Regions from separate parts of the Bradyrhizobium sp. OAE829 genome, predicted to be linked through region 1. Evidence: riboswitches for the same ligand, from Rfam matches in the RefSeq annotation. Region 1 holds a riboswitch; the other holds the start of a gene.
The links. Region 1 has a riboswitch for S-adenosylmethionine ahead of metX (homoserine O-acetyltransferase MetX). Riboswitches for the same ligand answer to the same signal wherever they lie in the genome.

Region 1 (7,065 bases):
ACTTTACCCACGAAAGCATGTCGTCAATCTCGGCCATCATGCTGTCGCGCGTCGACAATCGCGCCGGGTCGATCACGATGCTCAGCATGCCGTTGATGATGCCGCGTTCGGGCGGCGTCGACGTGGTGACGCTGGGCGAGCCGACAATGGCGCCGGCCAATAGTTCGCACACCAGCGCCAGGCCGGAGCCCTTGTGCTCGCCGAACGGCAGCACCACGCCGCGCGGGTCGGTGTACATGACGGAAGGGTCGGTGGTGGGCTGGCCCGCATGGTCGAGCAAGGCACCGTCCAGCATCGGCTTGCCGGCATTGTGCGCCACCCGCACTTTTCCCAGCGCCACGCGGCTGGTGGCGAAATCGAGCAGGATCGGCTCGTTGTTGTCGGTGCCGGGGATCGCGATGCAGACCGGGTTGGTTAGGAATCTTCCTTCGCGGCCGCGGAACGGCGCGACGCCGGGTGAACCCGAAGCGACATTCACAAAATGCAGCGCCACCATGCCGGCGCGCGCGGCGATCTCGCCATAGGTGCCGACGCGGCCGATGTGGTGCGCGTTGCGCAAGCCGTTGACGGCCACGCCATGTTTCTTCGCCGCCTCGATCGCCCACTCCACCGCCTGGCGCGCGACCACCTGGCCGTAGCCGGCGCGGGCATCCCACACCGAGATGGTTCCGGTGTCCGAGACGATCTCGGGCGCCTGATTGATCTTCAGCGTGCCGGCGTCGAGGTCGCGCACATAGGCGACCAGCATCCCGACGCCATGGCTGTCATGGCCGCGCAGATTGGCCTCGACCAGATGCTCGGCAACGATGGCGGCTTCCGTCGGCGAACTGCCGCCGGCGGTGACGATGCGGTTTGTTAGCCCAAGCAGCTTCGAATGGTCGATGATCATGCTTCACTCCGTCGTGAGCCGGTCTACTCCGGCTTCTTGGTTAAATTCGCGTGCGGGCGGCCGAAGTCGGGCGCCGCCGAATCCTGGCCAATTTCGACGATGCCGCGGCGGATGGCGCGGGTGCGGGTAAAATGCTCGAACAGCGCCTCGCCGTCGTTGCGGCGGATCGCCCGTGTGAGTTTCGACAGGTCCTCGTTGAAGGTGCCGAGCATTTCCAGCACCGCTTCCTTGTTGGCCAGAAACACGTCGCGCCACATCGTGGGATCGGAGGCCGCGATGCGCGTGAAATCGCGAAAACCGCCGGCGGAGAATTTGATCACTTCCGACGACGTCACCTGCGCCAGTTCGTCGGCGGTGCCGACGATGGTGTAGGCGATCAGATGCGGCAGATGGCTGGTGATCGCGAGCACCAGGTCGTGATGATCCGGCGTCATGATCTCGACCTTGGCGCCGAGGCCGGCCCAGAACTCGCGCAGCTTTTCCACCGCGGCGGGATCGGTCCCTTCCGGCGGCGTGAGAATGCACCAGCGGTTGATGAAGAGTTCGGCGAAGCCGGAATCGGGACCGGAGTGCTCGGTGCCGGCGACGGGATGGGCGGGAACGAAGTGGACGCTAGGGGGAATATGCGGGCTCATGTCCCGCGCGATGGCGCCCTTGACCGAGCCGACGTCGGAGACGATGGCGCCCGCCTCGAGGAACGGCGCGATCTCCTCGGCGACCGGTCCGCAGGCGCCGACGGGGATGCAGAGGATCACGAGGTCGGCGCCCTTGACCGCTTCCGCGTTGGTTTCGAGCACGCGATCGACCACGCGCAATTCTTCCACCCGCGCGCGGGTCTTGGCCGAGCGCGCTGACGTGACGATCTCGCCGGCGAGACCCTGCGCGCGAGCGGCGCGGGCGATCGAGCCGCCGATCAGGCCGAAGCCGATCAGCGCGACGCGTTTGAAGAGAGGTTCAGTGCTCACTTGATGCTCACTTGCCCGCCATAAAGTCTTTGAGGCCATCGACGACGAGGCGGTTGGCCTCTTCGGTGCCGATGGTCATGCGCAGCGCATGCGGCAGGCCGTAATTGTTCAGCGCCCGCAGCACCAGGCCGCGTTTTGTTAAGTAAGCGTCGGCGTCCGCCGAGGTCCTGCCCTTTTCCTGCGGGAAATGGATCAGCACGAAATTCGCCACGCTCGGCGTCACTTTGAGGCCGAGCTTGCTGATCTCTTCCGTCAGCCAGTTGCGCCATTGCTCCGTGAATGTCTTCGACATCTGGACATGCGCGGTGTCCTCGATCGCCGCCACCGCCGCCAGCATCGCCGGCGTCGAGACGTTGAAGGGGCCGCGAATGCGGTTGACGGCATCGACGATGTTCGCCGGGCCGAACATCCAGCCGATCCGCAGGGATGCCAGCCCGTGAATCTTGGAGAACGTATGCGTCACCACGGTGTTTTCCGTGGTCGCCACCAGCTCGATGCCGAGCTCGTAATCGTTGCGCGACACATAGTCGGCATAGGCGGCGTCGAGCACCAGCAGCACATGATCAGGCAGTCCGGCGCGGAGCCGCTTGACCTCGTCGAACGGAATGTAGGTTCCGGTCGGGTTGTTCGGATTGGCGAGCCACACCATCTTGGTGCGCGGCGTGACCAGCTTCAGGATCGCATCGACATCGGCGGTGAAATTTGTTTCGGGCGCGACGACATTTTTGGCGCCGTTGGCCATGGTCGCGATCGGGTACACCAGGAAGCCGTGGCTGGTCGAGATCGCCTCGTCGCCATGCTTCAGATAGGTGTGTGCCAGCAAGTTGAGGATTTCGTCCGAGCCGGCGCCGCAGATGATGCGGTTCGGATCGAGCCCGAAGGCGCGGCCAATCGCCTCGCGCAGCACCCGCGAGGTGCCTTCCGGATAGTCCTCCAGATGACCAGCCGCTTCCTTGTAGACCGCCATCGCCTTCGGCGACGGGCCGAACGGCGTCTCGTTGGCGGAGAGCTTGAACACCTTGCGGCCCGGCTCGGCCACCGGGCTTTTGCCGGGGGTGTAGGGCGCAATATCGAGAATGCCGGGGTTCGGCACGGGGCGGGACATCTTCTGGCTCCGGATCGTAGGGCGTCTGTTCAGGATTTGGCCGCCCCGTTCGGGGGCACCGTATAGCGTGTTGCGTGGCTGCCGACGAGGGCTGCGGAGCGCACCGACGCGCCGGCCTCGATCAGGGCGGTCTTGATCTTCTCCAGCCCGGTGCCTGATATCGACACCAAGAGCGCGGCGCCGTCGAAGGCGGTATCGGGGACAGCGACGATCTCGGCGAGCGGCGCCAGCGCGCGGGCGGTCTCGGCGTTCCAGCCGGAGACACGCACGCTCCAGGTCTCGACCTCAATCACCATGGCGTTGTCGGCGACGCGCGAGACCAAGAACACCGGCAACGCCGCCGGATGGTCGGCGCGTTCGAGGAACGGCACCCGCGCGATGATCTTTGGCGCGCCATCGGCTTCGAGCTCGATCCACCAGGGCGTCCGGCTCGACGTCGCCGACACCAGCGCCAGATCGCCCTTCGATTTGGAGACCGCTTCGACCGCGGCCTGCGCGCTGAAATGCGCCACGTATGGCACCACGAATCCGAAATGAAACCGCGCCGAATCCCGCATCGCGGATTCGCCGACCGAGACGTCCGCATGCACCGAGAACGGCGCCTGGACGTAGGTGAAGGTCGAGATGATGACGCGCCAGATGCTCTCGATGGTGTCGATCGGCAGGATGCCGCGATGGCGCTCCACCAACCGCCGCATCATGTCGGCTTCGCGCGCCGGACGGAACGCGGAGCCGACCTCCTGGGTCTCTTTCACCTGGATCAGCCGATCGATGATGTCGCCGCGCGCCATCAACAAACGGTGAACCTGCTCGTCGATGCTGTCGATCTCTTTGCGCAGCACCGCGAGGGAGGGCGGGGCGGGGGGTGCCTTCGAGGGTCCCTTGGACATGTTCTAGCCTTTAGCGCCGGGGGCCGAAATCACCGGCAAATACAAGGGCATTGATTAGGAAAGACGGCCGCCGAAAGCAAAGAGAAACATCGGCAATGATGGCGCGCCGGGCCGGTTAACCATGGCCCGCCTTGACGAAAAGCTCCCTTCGGACTAGCTTTAGCCCATTCCGTGGTCATTTGAGCCGGCCGGCTTGCAGCCACGTTAAACAACTCGCTAAACAGGCCGGGGACAGAAGTGATCCCGGTCGAACCTTTGTTCAGGCCGGGTTTTTTTATGGCCTGATTTCTGTCCGGGAGGGCCTCCCTTTGGGAGGTCGGTGGCCGAAATGACAAACGTTCAGTCGATAGCCAGCCCCTCGGTGCATACCGAGGAGCGCGCGCACGAGGCGGACCATCCGAGTTCGCTGGTGGCGGCGTTCGGCGCCGATCAACCGTTGCGGCTTGATTGCGGCATCGATCTGGCGCCCTTCCAGATCGCCTACCAGACCTATGGCAAGCTCAATGCAGGGCGATCCAACGCCATCATGATCTGCCATGCGCTGACGCTTGATCAGCATGTCGCCAATGTGCATCCGCTGACCGGCAAGCCGGGCTGGTGGGAAATCATGGTCGGTCCTGGCCGTCCTCTCGACACTGACAAGTATTTCATCATCTGCTCCAACGTGATCGGCGGCTGCATGGGTTCGAGCGGTCCGGCCTCGACCAACCCCGCGACAGGCAAGGTGTGGGGACTGGATTTTCCGGTCGTCACGATACCGGACATGGTGCGGGCGCAGGCCATGCTGCTCGACCGCCTCGGCATCGACACGCTGCTCTGTGTTGTCGGGGGCTCGATGGGCGGCATGCAGGTGCTGCAATGGACCGCGGCCTATCCGAAGCGCGTGTTCTCCGCGCTCCCGACCGCGTGCAGCACGCGCCATTCGGCGCAGAATATCGCGTTCCACGAGCTCGGCCGGCAGGCGGTAATGGCCGATCCGGATTGGCATGGTGGACGCTATGTCGATCAGGGGACGCATCCGCATCGTGGCCTCGCGGTGGCGCGGATGGCCGGGCATATCACCTATTTGTCGGACGCCGCGCTGCATCGCAAGTTCGGACGGCGGATGCAGGACCGGGATCTGCCGACATTTTCGTTCGACGCCGATTTCCAGGTCGAAAGCTATCTGCGTTATCAGGGCTCGTCGTTCGTCGAGCGCTTCGATGCCAACTCCTATCTCTATCTGACGCGGGCGATGGATTATTTCGACATCGCCGCCGATCATGACGGCGTGCTGGCGAAGGCGTTCTCCGGCATTCAGACGCGGTTCTGCGTGGTGTCTTTCACGTCAGATTGGCTGTTCCCGACCTCGGAATCGCGGGCATTGGTGCATGCGCTCAACGCATCGAGCGCGCGGGTGTCGTTCGCCGAAATCGAAACCGATCGCGGTCACGACGCCTTCCTGCTCGACGTGCCCGAATTCTTCGACATCTCCCGTGCCTTCCTGGAGTCCGCTGGCAAGGCGCGTGGCCTCGAAAATGATGGCGCTGCGTCATGAGTATCCAACAGACGTTGCCACTCACGGGCGTCACACCCGGCCGCACCGGGAACTATCGCAGCGATCATTTGCTGGTCGCCGAAATGGTGCAGAGCGGCTCCAAAGTGCTCGACGTCGGCTGCGGCGACGGCGAATTGCTGCAGCTCTTGGAAAGCCGCGGCATCGACGGCCGCGGCATCGAACTGTCGCGCGAGGGCGTCAACCGCTGCGTCGCCAAGGGCCTTGCGGTGGTGCAGGGCGACGCGGACACCGACCTCGTCAATTATCCCGACGACGCTTTTGATTACGTGATCCTGTCGCAGACGCTGCAGGCGACCCGGCAGCCGAAAGTGGTGCTGGAAAACCTGCTGCGGATCGGCCATCGCGCCATCGTCTCGTTCCCGAATTTCGGGTTCTGGCGGATGCGGCTGCAATTACTGGTCGGCGGCCACATGCCGCGCACCGAAAACCTGCCGGCGACCTGGTACGACACGCCGAACATCCATTTCTGCACCATCAAGGATTTCGTGCAGCTCTGCGCCGAGATCAACGTCAAGATGGAGCGCGCGGTCGCGCTCGATCTCTACGGCCGCCCGCTGCGGCTGAATTTGCCGTGGTGGTTCTGGAACATGTTCGGCGAGCAGGGCGTGTTCCTGCTGACAAGGGGCTCAAAGTAACCCCGTCGTCATTCCCCGATGCGCAATTGCGCATCGGGGAGTCCGCAAAGGTCGAACTTTTGATCCGGCAGCCACTTCAATTCGTCGTGGTCTTGAAGCCGCGCATGGACACGAGCTTTTCCTCACGAAATCGGAGAATGAGCCAAGCGGTCTCATCGAAACCGTTTGCGAGCTTTCCCGCGTGAGAATACACGATCTGAGCAGCTTCCGACTTCGACGGCGGTCCCAGCGCCTTGATTACCTCCTGACGCGACATACCCAAATGCAGCTTGCCGTCGAAGACGACGGGCGAGAACTTTTCCGGGATGATGGCGCAATCGGTCGAGGTCTCGGTGTCTTTCTCGGTGAGCTCTTCAACGATCTCTGTGACGCGATGGTCCGGGCCGCCCATCTCTCCGTGGGACACGACCCATAATCGATGCTGCGCGCGCCTATAGCACAGCCAATAGATGCTACCTCCAGCGTGGCCCTGGTGTTTAATGGTCCCTTCGCCCACGGCTTTGCGGACCGCGCCGAGCGGCGTCTCCTCGAAGCGGCCGGCGAATGCGCCTAGCGAAAAGCGGGTCGCCAATCTCTTCACCACCGTCGGCGGCACGCGCTCGAACGCACGTTCGTCGACTGGCGGCGGCGGTGTCTGCGCGGAGCAATCGCCCGCGGGGATCGCGAAAAGGAGAAGCAGCAAGAAGAGCGTCTTTCGACCATCAACTCCGAATTGCCTTACATTGGAGATTGAGCACTTTCCTCGCCTCAGCAGGTCGCGCCCAGCCGTCGAGAGTGCGGGTGTGTGTTTCTGGGTATCGGACACGTCAGTCTATCTCCTGCGATGAACAAAGGCGCAATATTTCAGAGCTGGCGTGTGCCTTCGTTCAACTCGCGTCAATCAGGCTGTGGCTGCGCCTTAATGAGTCCGCGTCCTAGCCCATCGAACGCGGATCGCGCACCGGCCACCTTTCGGCCTCGACCAGCGCGATGAACCGCTCGACCATTTCGTTGAACAGCGCCGGCTCCTCCAGATTGAGCACG
Region 2 (7,065 bases), 300 kb from region 1:
CATGCTTGGCGGCGCCGGCGGCAGCGAGATGATGAGCATGATCCCGCAGCTGATGCGCATGGCCAATATGGGCGGCGGCCGTCACAGCCGGCGGCATCGGCGGCGCTGAGCTACAACAGCGCCGGGCGAGCCTTGGCAAGGGGAACGCGTTTCGGTCCCCACCGCGTCAGGATCACGCTGAGGCAGGACAGCAGGCCGAGCAGCATCATCGATGCGGCCGTCAGCTTGAAGAAGTCCATGGCGGTGGCGTTGTGCGTCGACAGCCACCAGCCGCCGATGACGATGAACACCAGCCGCGCGGTCTGCGCCAGTACGGGGCCAAGCACCTTCGCCGCGCCCTGCGATGAAAAATAGCAGGTCGTGGCAAGGCCGAGGAAGGCATACATCGGCGCCGCCGTAGACAGATACTGCCGGCTTGCCGCGCGCACGCCCGCATTGTCGGTGAAGAGATTGACCCAGATGTCGGGGAAGATCGCGATCAAGGTCGCCAACGCGCCGACCCCGACAAAGGCCACACCGCCCGCGATCCAGCAGATCCTGCGGGCCCGCGCGATGCGCTTCGCACCGATCGCCATACCAACCATCGGCACCGTCGCGATGCCGACCGCGAAGGCGATCGACGTCAGCATGAATTCGAGCCGCGCGCCGATGCCGTAACCGGCCAGGATCTCCGTGCCGAAACCCGCCAGCATGTAGGTGAAGATGCTGATGGTCAGCACCGATTGCAGCGGCGAGAAGCAGGCGATGGCGCCGACCTTGAGAATGTCGATGAACATCGCCCAGCGAATCCGCAGGCCGACGATCCTGGGAACGATGCGCGCGCGGCCGGAAAACAGATACCATGACATCACGGAGATGCTGATCAGGTAGGCGATCAGCGAACCGGCGGCGACGCCGCGCATGCCGAATTGCGGGATCGGCCCGAGGCCGAGACCGAGCGTGCCGCCAAGGATGATCTGGCAGACGGCGGAAATGAGCATCAGCAGCGAGGGCAATTTCATGTTGCCGGTGCCGCGCAGGATGCCGGCCATCGTGTTCATCAGCCATGGCACGACGGCACCGCCGAAGAATATCTGCGTGTAGCCGATCGCCTGCGTCAGCACGTTGCCGCGGCCGCCCAGCAATTCAAGCAGCTTCGGACCGAAGATCAGCATGCCCAGCATGAAGACGAGCCCGAAGCAGAGGCCGATCAGCAAGGCATGCGCAGCGAGCACCGACGCGCGCTCGGTATCGCCGGCGCCGAGTGCGCGCGCGATCGCGGACGCGACACCGCCGCCCATGGCGCCGCCCGACATCGTCATGGTCAGGATCACGCAGGGAAACACCAGCGCCATCGCGGCCAGCGATTCCACCCCTAACCGGCCGATATAGGAGGTCTCGGCGATCACCACACAGGTGCCGGCCGATAGCGCAATGACGTTGGGCCAGGCGAGCCACAGCAGCGTGCGCAGGATCGGACCGTCGACCAGCGCGTTCTTCGCCGGCGGCGGCGGCGGCGGCAGCGGGCGCTCTTCCTCGTCGACGGGAATTTCGGCAACGCCGATATCGGACATTTCTGCTCCCGCGCGCGAAAGGCAATTCAGAGATCGCGCACCCATTCAATATTTTGGGCGCATTATCTCGCTGCGCCAGGATGTTTCCTAGCACGGCAGGCGCTGATTCCGCGTGCGCGAAACGCAATGGGCCCCTGCGCGATTGCAGGCGGGCGCACTCCCCTAGCCGATCGACCAGACGAACGGTGCCTTTCCGCCGGCTGGCGGCTTCAAATGCACGGGAATATGGCGGCCGCAGCCGGCCGCCAGGCCCTCGAACAATCCCCGCAGGACGCTGGCGCAGGCCGGGTGATAATCGCCGACATCGGCCATCAGCTTCCAGCTCTGCTGCCGGATTTCGAACGTGCCGTCGGACTCGCTGATCTCAACCGCATCATCCTGCGCCTCGAACAGCGCACGCAGGAAGCTGGCAAATTCCTTCGGCCCGCCGCGGCCCGCCCCAAGGTTTTGCGAGATCTCGTCGAAATATTGCATGCCGATCAGCTTGCCGGTGAGGTGCAACAGATATCGGGCATCCTCCGGACCGAAGCATTGCACCATCACGGGAGCCGCGGTCTTCACATATTCCATCGCGTAGTTGCGATAGGCCTTTTCCAACCGCGGCTTCGGCCAGCTTGCAACAGGCAATGCCGGCGCGGCGGCGGGATCGAAGCGCGGCGCTTCGAGATGCCGCGCGAACACCATCCGCGCATCGAGATCGAGCGGGTGATCGTATTCGTAGTAATAGCCTTCGAGGCCGTCCTGGCCTTCGACGCTTTGCTTGGTGCAGACGAAGCCGAGATTGAGATTGCCGAGCGCCACGCCGTTATTGCCGTGCCAGCCCCGCAGCATCGCGCGCGACACATCGCCGGGCACGCCGCAGATCGCGGTGCCCCGCCAGATCCAGCGCGGCGGCGGATAACGGATCCAGGCCTTGCGATCGGTCTCGTACATGTATTCGACATGGACGCCGCCGATCCAGTTGGAGAGATAATGATACTGCGCAGCCGCGACCGCCGGCGGCAGATGGCTGAGCCCGAGTTTTTCCAGCCCCGGCAGGAAGCGTTCCTGCTGTTGGCGGCGAAACACCCGGAACACGAATTCGGCGGCATCCGCCGTACCGCGCCGCGAGACCACGGTGAGAACGAGGCCGGTGAAAAACGCGTGGTAGAGATCAGCGATGCTGCGCCACTTCGCCCATTGCGCTTGCTGCGATTGCTCTTCGGACATGCTCTCTCCCGCGCCGATTTTCTTGTTGAGGGGCGAGCATATATCAGCCGTCATTGCGAGCGCCAGCAATGACGGAGGATCGTCCTCATGGTGAGGAGCGCGTCTTCGCACGTCTCGAACCATGAGGCCACAGACGGGCCTGCATCCTTCGAGACGCGGCCAAGAGGCCGCTCCTCAGGATGAGGATGTCGAGGATTGCAGGCTACACCCTGAAATGCTTGCTCAGCTTCAGGCCCTGCGCCTGATAGTTCGAGCCGATGCGCTGGCCGTACATGGCATGGGGCCGCGCCAGCATTTTTTCGTAGACCAGGCGGCCGACGATCTGTCCGTGCTCGAGGATGAACGGCACCTCGCGCGAGCGCACTTCCAGCACCGCGCGCGAGCCCTGCCCGCCGGCGCCGGCATAGCCGAAGCCGGGATCGAAGAAGCCGGCATAATGCACGCGGAATTCGCCGACCAGAGGATCGAACGGCACCATCTCGGCGGCGTAATCCGGCGGAATCTGCACCGCCTCTTTCGAGGCCAGAATATAGAACTCGCCGGGATCGAGGATCAGGCTGCCGTCCGGGCGCGCCGCGATCGGCTCCCAGAATTCATCGACCGCATAGCCGCCGCGGCGGTCGACATCGACCACGCCGGTGTGGCGCTTGGCGCGGTAGCCGACAAAGCCGCCGGAATTCGCGCCGCTTAGATCGACGCTCAGCGCCACGCCATTGGCGAGATCGGCGTCGTCGATATCGACCAGCCGCTCGGCCTCATGCAGCGCGTCCAGCTCGTCCGCGTTGAGGATGGCGTCGCCGGTGCGAAAGCGCACTTGTGACAGCCGCGATCCCTCGCGCAGCAGCACCGGAAACGTCTTCGGGCTGATCTCGGCATAGAGCGGCCCGTGATAGCCGGCGCCGATCATGTCGAAGCGGCGGGTACCGTCAGCGATCACGCGGGTGAAGACGTCGAGCCGCCCGGTCGAGCTCTTCGGGTTGGCGGCGGCGACGATCTCCGGCGGCAGCGCGAGGCTCTCCAGCAGCGGCACGATATAGACGCAGTTGGTTTCCAGCACCGCGCCGTCAGTGAGGTCAATCTCGTGCAGTTTCAGCTCGTCGATACGCTCGGCAACCGTCGCACCCGGCCCCGGGAGGAAGCTCGCGCGCACCCGGTAGGCGATGTCGCCGAGGCGCAGATCGAGGCTGGCGGGCTGGATCTGGCTCTCGACAAAGGGATAGGCCGGCAGGATCAGGCCCGCATCCGCCATCGCCGCGATCATGCGGTCGGGCAGAATTCCGTTGGCGTCGGGCGGCAGCGTGAACGGCACGGCGGTCCTCAAGGGGCCCGGAAGGGTGACCCAAATGTCATCCAAACCTCATAAATATGGGCATTTAGGGGTTATCCGATGGCCGGCTTGACGAAAAGGGCGCGAGGGAATATCAGCATGACTTATCCCGTGGTGATTTGAGCCGGCCGGCTTGCAGCCACGTTAAATAAGTCGCTAAACAGGCCGGGGACACGTGTGATCCCGGCCTGTGGAAATTTTTCCAGGCCGGTTTTTTGTGACCATTTTCAATGGTGGTCACGACGGAGGTCACATGCCTGAGGCTAAGTCTACCACCCGCTATCGTCCCGAAACCCGCCTTGTCCATGGCGGCACGCTACGCTCGCAATTCGGCGAGACGTCCGAGGCGCTGTTCCTCACCCAAGGCTACGTCTACGACACCTCGGAGCAGTGCGAGGCCCGATTCAAGGGCGAGGAGCCCGGCTTTATCTATTCGCGCTATTCCAATCCGACGATCGAGATGTTCGAGCGCCGCATGATGCAACTCGAGGGCGCGGAAGCCGCGCGCTCGACCGCTACCGGCATGGCCGCGGTGACGACCGCGATCCTCGCACCGCTCCGGGCCGGCGACCACGTGGTCGCTTCGAAAGCCCTGTTCGGCTCCTGCCTTTACGTGGTGCAGGATCTCTTGCCGCGCTACGGCATCGAGACGACGCTGGTCGACGGTCTTGACCTCGACCAGTGGCAGCGCGCGTTGCGGCCGAACACCAAGTCCTTCTTCCTCGAGAGCCCGACCAATCCGACGCTCGACGTGCTCGACATCCCGGCGATTGCCGAGATCGCGCACAGTGGCGGCGCACGGTTGATCGTGGACAATGTGTTCGCCACGCCGATCTGGCAGAGCCCGCTGACACTCGGCGCCGACGTCGTGGTGTATTCTGCGACCAAGCACATCGACGGCCAGGGCCGCTGCCTCGGCGGCATCATCCTGTCCTCGGAAGCATTCGTCGCCGAGCACCTCCATAACTTCATGCGCCATACCGGCCCGTCGCTCTCGCCGTTCAACGCCTGGGTGCTGCTGAAGGGCCTGGAGACGCTGGCGGTGCGGGTGCGCGCGCAGACCGAGACCGCCGGCAAGGTCGCCGACGCGCTGGCGAACCATCCGAAGGTCTCGCGGCTGATCTATCCCGGCCGTGCCGACCATCCGCAGGCCGAACTGGTGAAGCGGCAGATGCGCGCCGGCTCGACCCTGGTCGGCTTCGAGGTCAAGGGCGGCAAGCAGGCCGCGTTCCGCTGCCTCAACGCGCTGCAGATCTCACGGATCTCGAACAACCTCGGCGACGCCAAGAGCCTCGTCACCCATCCGGCGACCACGACGCATCAGCGGCTGACGCCGGAGGCGCGCGCCGAACTCGGCATCAGCGAGGGTTTTATTCGATTCTCCGCCGGGCTCGAACATGCGGATGACCTGATCGAGGATTTTGTGCAGGCGCTGGAGAAGGCGTGAGCTGATTGCGAATGTAGCCACACAACAGGTGTCGTCCCTGCGAACGCAGGGACCCATAACCACAGGGCGTTGTGAGTTAGGGAAGCCATCGACCACTGCCTGTAATCATTTGGCCCGCGGCGTATGGGTCCCTGCGTTCGCAGGGACGACGGCGGTGGGTACCGGCGATAGCCGCAATCACATCGGCCGATAGGTCCGCACGTCGGACGGCACGTTGACGCCGAGCTTGATCTGGCCGACGGAGCGGATGATGTCGTCGCCGAGCAGTTGCGCGAAGCAGGCGTAGCCCCAGTCGCTCATGTGCAGGCCGTCGGCGATGACGAAATTGTCCATCGGGATCGCCTGCTTCTCGTGCCAGTCGCGCATCACCTCGAAGCGCGGGAAGATGCCGACCTTGCGCAGTTCGGCAACCTTGCCCAGCAAATTGATCATCTTGCCCGCGCTCTCCGCGCGTTCGTTGACGCGCGGCGAATATTGCGGATCGATCAGCACCAGATCCGCGCCGGTCGCCTGAATGCGCGCGACACCGTCTTCCACCAGCTTGATGGTTTCGGCCGGATCGAGATTGCGCAGCACGGCGTTGGTGCCGACCTGCCAGATCACCAGGTCCGGATGCATGTCGATGACCGAGGTCTGCAGCCGCTTCATCATTTCGGGCGCGTCCTCGCCGCCTTGGCCGCGATTGATCACGGTGATGTCGGCGGTCGGGTATTGCCGGTGCAGCTGCGCCGCGAGGCGGTTGGGATAGTTGAATTCCGGCGAGGTCGCGCCGAAGCCCGCGGTCGACGACGATCCGAACGCGATGATCACCACCGGCTCGCCCGCGGCGAGCTTGCCCGCGACACGCGGCAGCGATCCCATCTTCTTGGCGCCACCCTTCGGCGGCAGGCAGGGAACGCGGCTGAAGATGTCGGCGGCCGATTTCGCGACCTCTTTCGCCTTGTCGATCGCCTTGCCGGTCACGCTCCTCTGCGCCGCCGGGCCGGACGGCTCGGCGGCCGCCACGCTGCCCGCACCGGTGGTCGGCGCCGCCGGCGGTTTGGCGGCTTCAGTTTTGGCCGTGTCGGATAACGTCGCCTGCTGGGCGGTCTGGGTCGCCTGCGCCTGCACCTGCAAAACGGACGCCGGCATCAGCAGCACCGTCGCCGCGATGGCGAACGCTGCCAGCGATGCAGACGGGGAAAAAGGGCAGTAACGACTCATTTACGCTAGTTCCTCAATTCTGCTGGGCCGGGTTCACATGCGCCGCGTCGATCACGAATTTCGAAAGCGCGCGGCCGAGGCAATCGTGCACCCGCTTGGCCAGGTCAGGGCCATGCGACGTGCTGGACAGGTCGAAATCTCCGGCGTCGCTCCAGTGCCGCATCATGGCGAAGCGGTCGAACAAGGGAATGTCGTGCTGCTGCGCCACCACACGCATATTATCCAGGTAGGGCGGCGCGGAAATCATCGTTTCAGTACGCGGGCTGTATTGCAGATTCATCAGGATCACGTCGACCCCTGCCTTCTGCAACGCAGCAACGCCATCT

Region 2: another riboswitch for S-adenosylmethionine. It lies ahead of ABIE49_RS17960 (O-succinylhomoserine sulfhydrylase); the one in region 1 lies ahead of metX (homoserine O-acetyltransferase MetX).

What each region holds. Positions count from the first base shown of each region.
Region 1 is NZ_JBEPOE010000001.1:3,358,936-3,366,000, reverse strand. Features, by position in the region: gene ABIE49_RS16425 (malate/lactate/ureidoglycolate dehydrogenase) at 1-889, opposite strand, end outside; gene ABIE49_RS16420 (prephenate/arogenate dehydrogenase family protein) at 913-1,854, opposite strand; gene hisC (histidinol-phosphate transaminase) at 1,862-2,959, opposite strand; gene ABIE49_RS16410 (chorismate mutase) at 2,989-3,849, opposite strand; SAM riboswitch at 4,011-4,090, shown strand; gene metX (homoserine O-acetyltransferase MetX) at 4,178-5,386, shown strand; gene metW (methionine biosynthesis protein MetW) at 5,383-6,042, shown strand; gene ABIE49_RS16395 (hypothetical protein) at 6,119-6,847, opposite strand; gene ABIE49_RS16390 (alpha/beta fold hydrolase) at 6,957-7,065, opposite strand, start outside.
Region 2 is NZ_JBEPOE010000001.1:3,655,776-3,662,840, forward strand. Features, by position in the region: gene ABIE49_RS17940 (hypothetical protein) at 1-109, shown strand, start outside; gene ABIE49_RS17945 (MATE family efflux transporter) at 111-1,553, opposite strand; gene ABIE49_RS17950 (hypothetical protein) at 1,716-2,762, opposite strand; gene ABIE49_RS17955 (2'-deoxycytidine 5'-triphosphate deaminase) at 2,965-4,071, opposite strand; SAM riboswitch at 4,191-4,270, shown strand; gene ABIE49_RS17960 (O-succinylhomoserine sulfhydrylase) at 4,343-5,536, shown strand; gene ABIE49_RS17965 (SGNH/GDSL hydrolase family protein) at 5,714-6,739, opposite strand; gene ABIE49_RS17970 (SGNH/GDSL hydrolase family protein) at 6,753-7,065, opposite strand, start outside.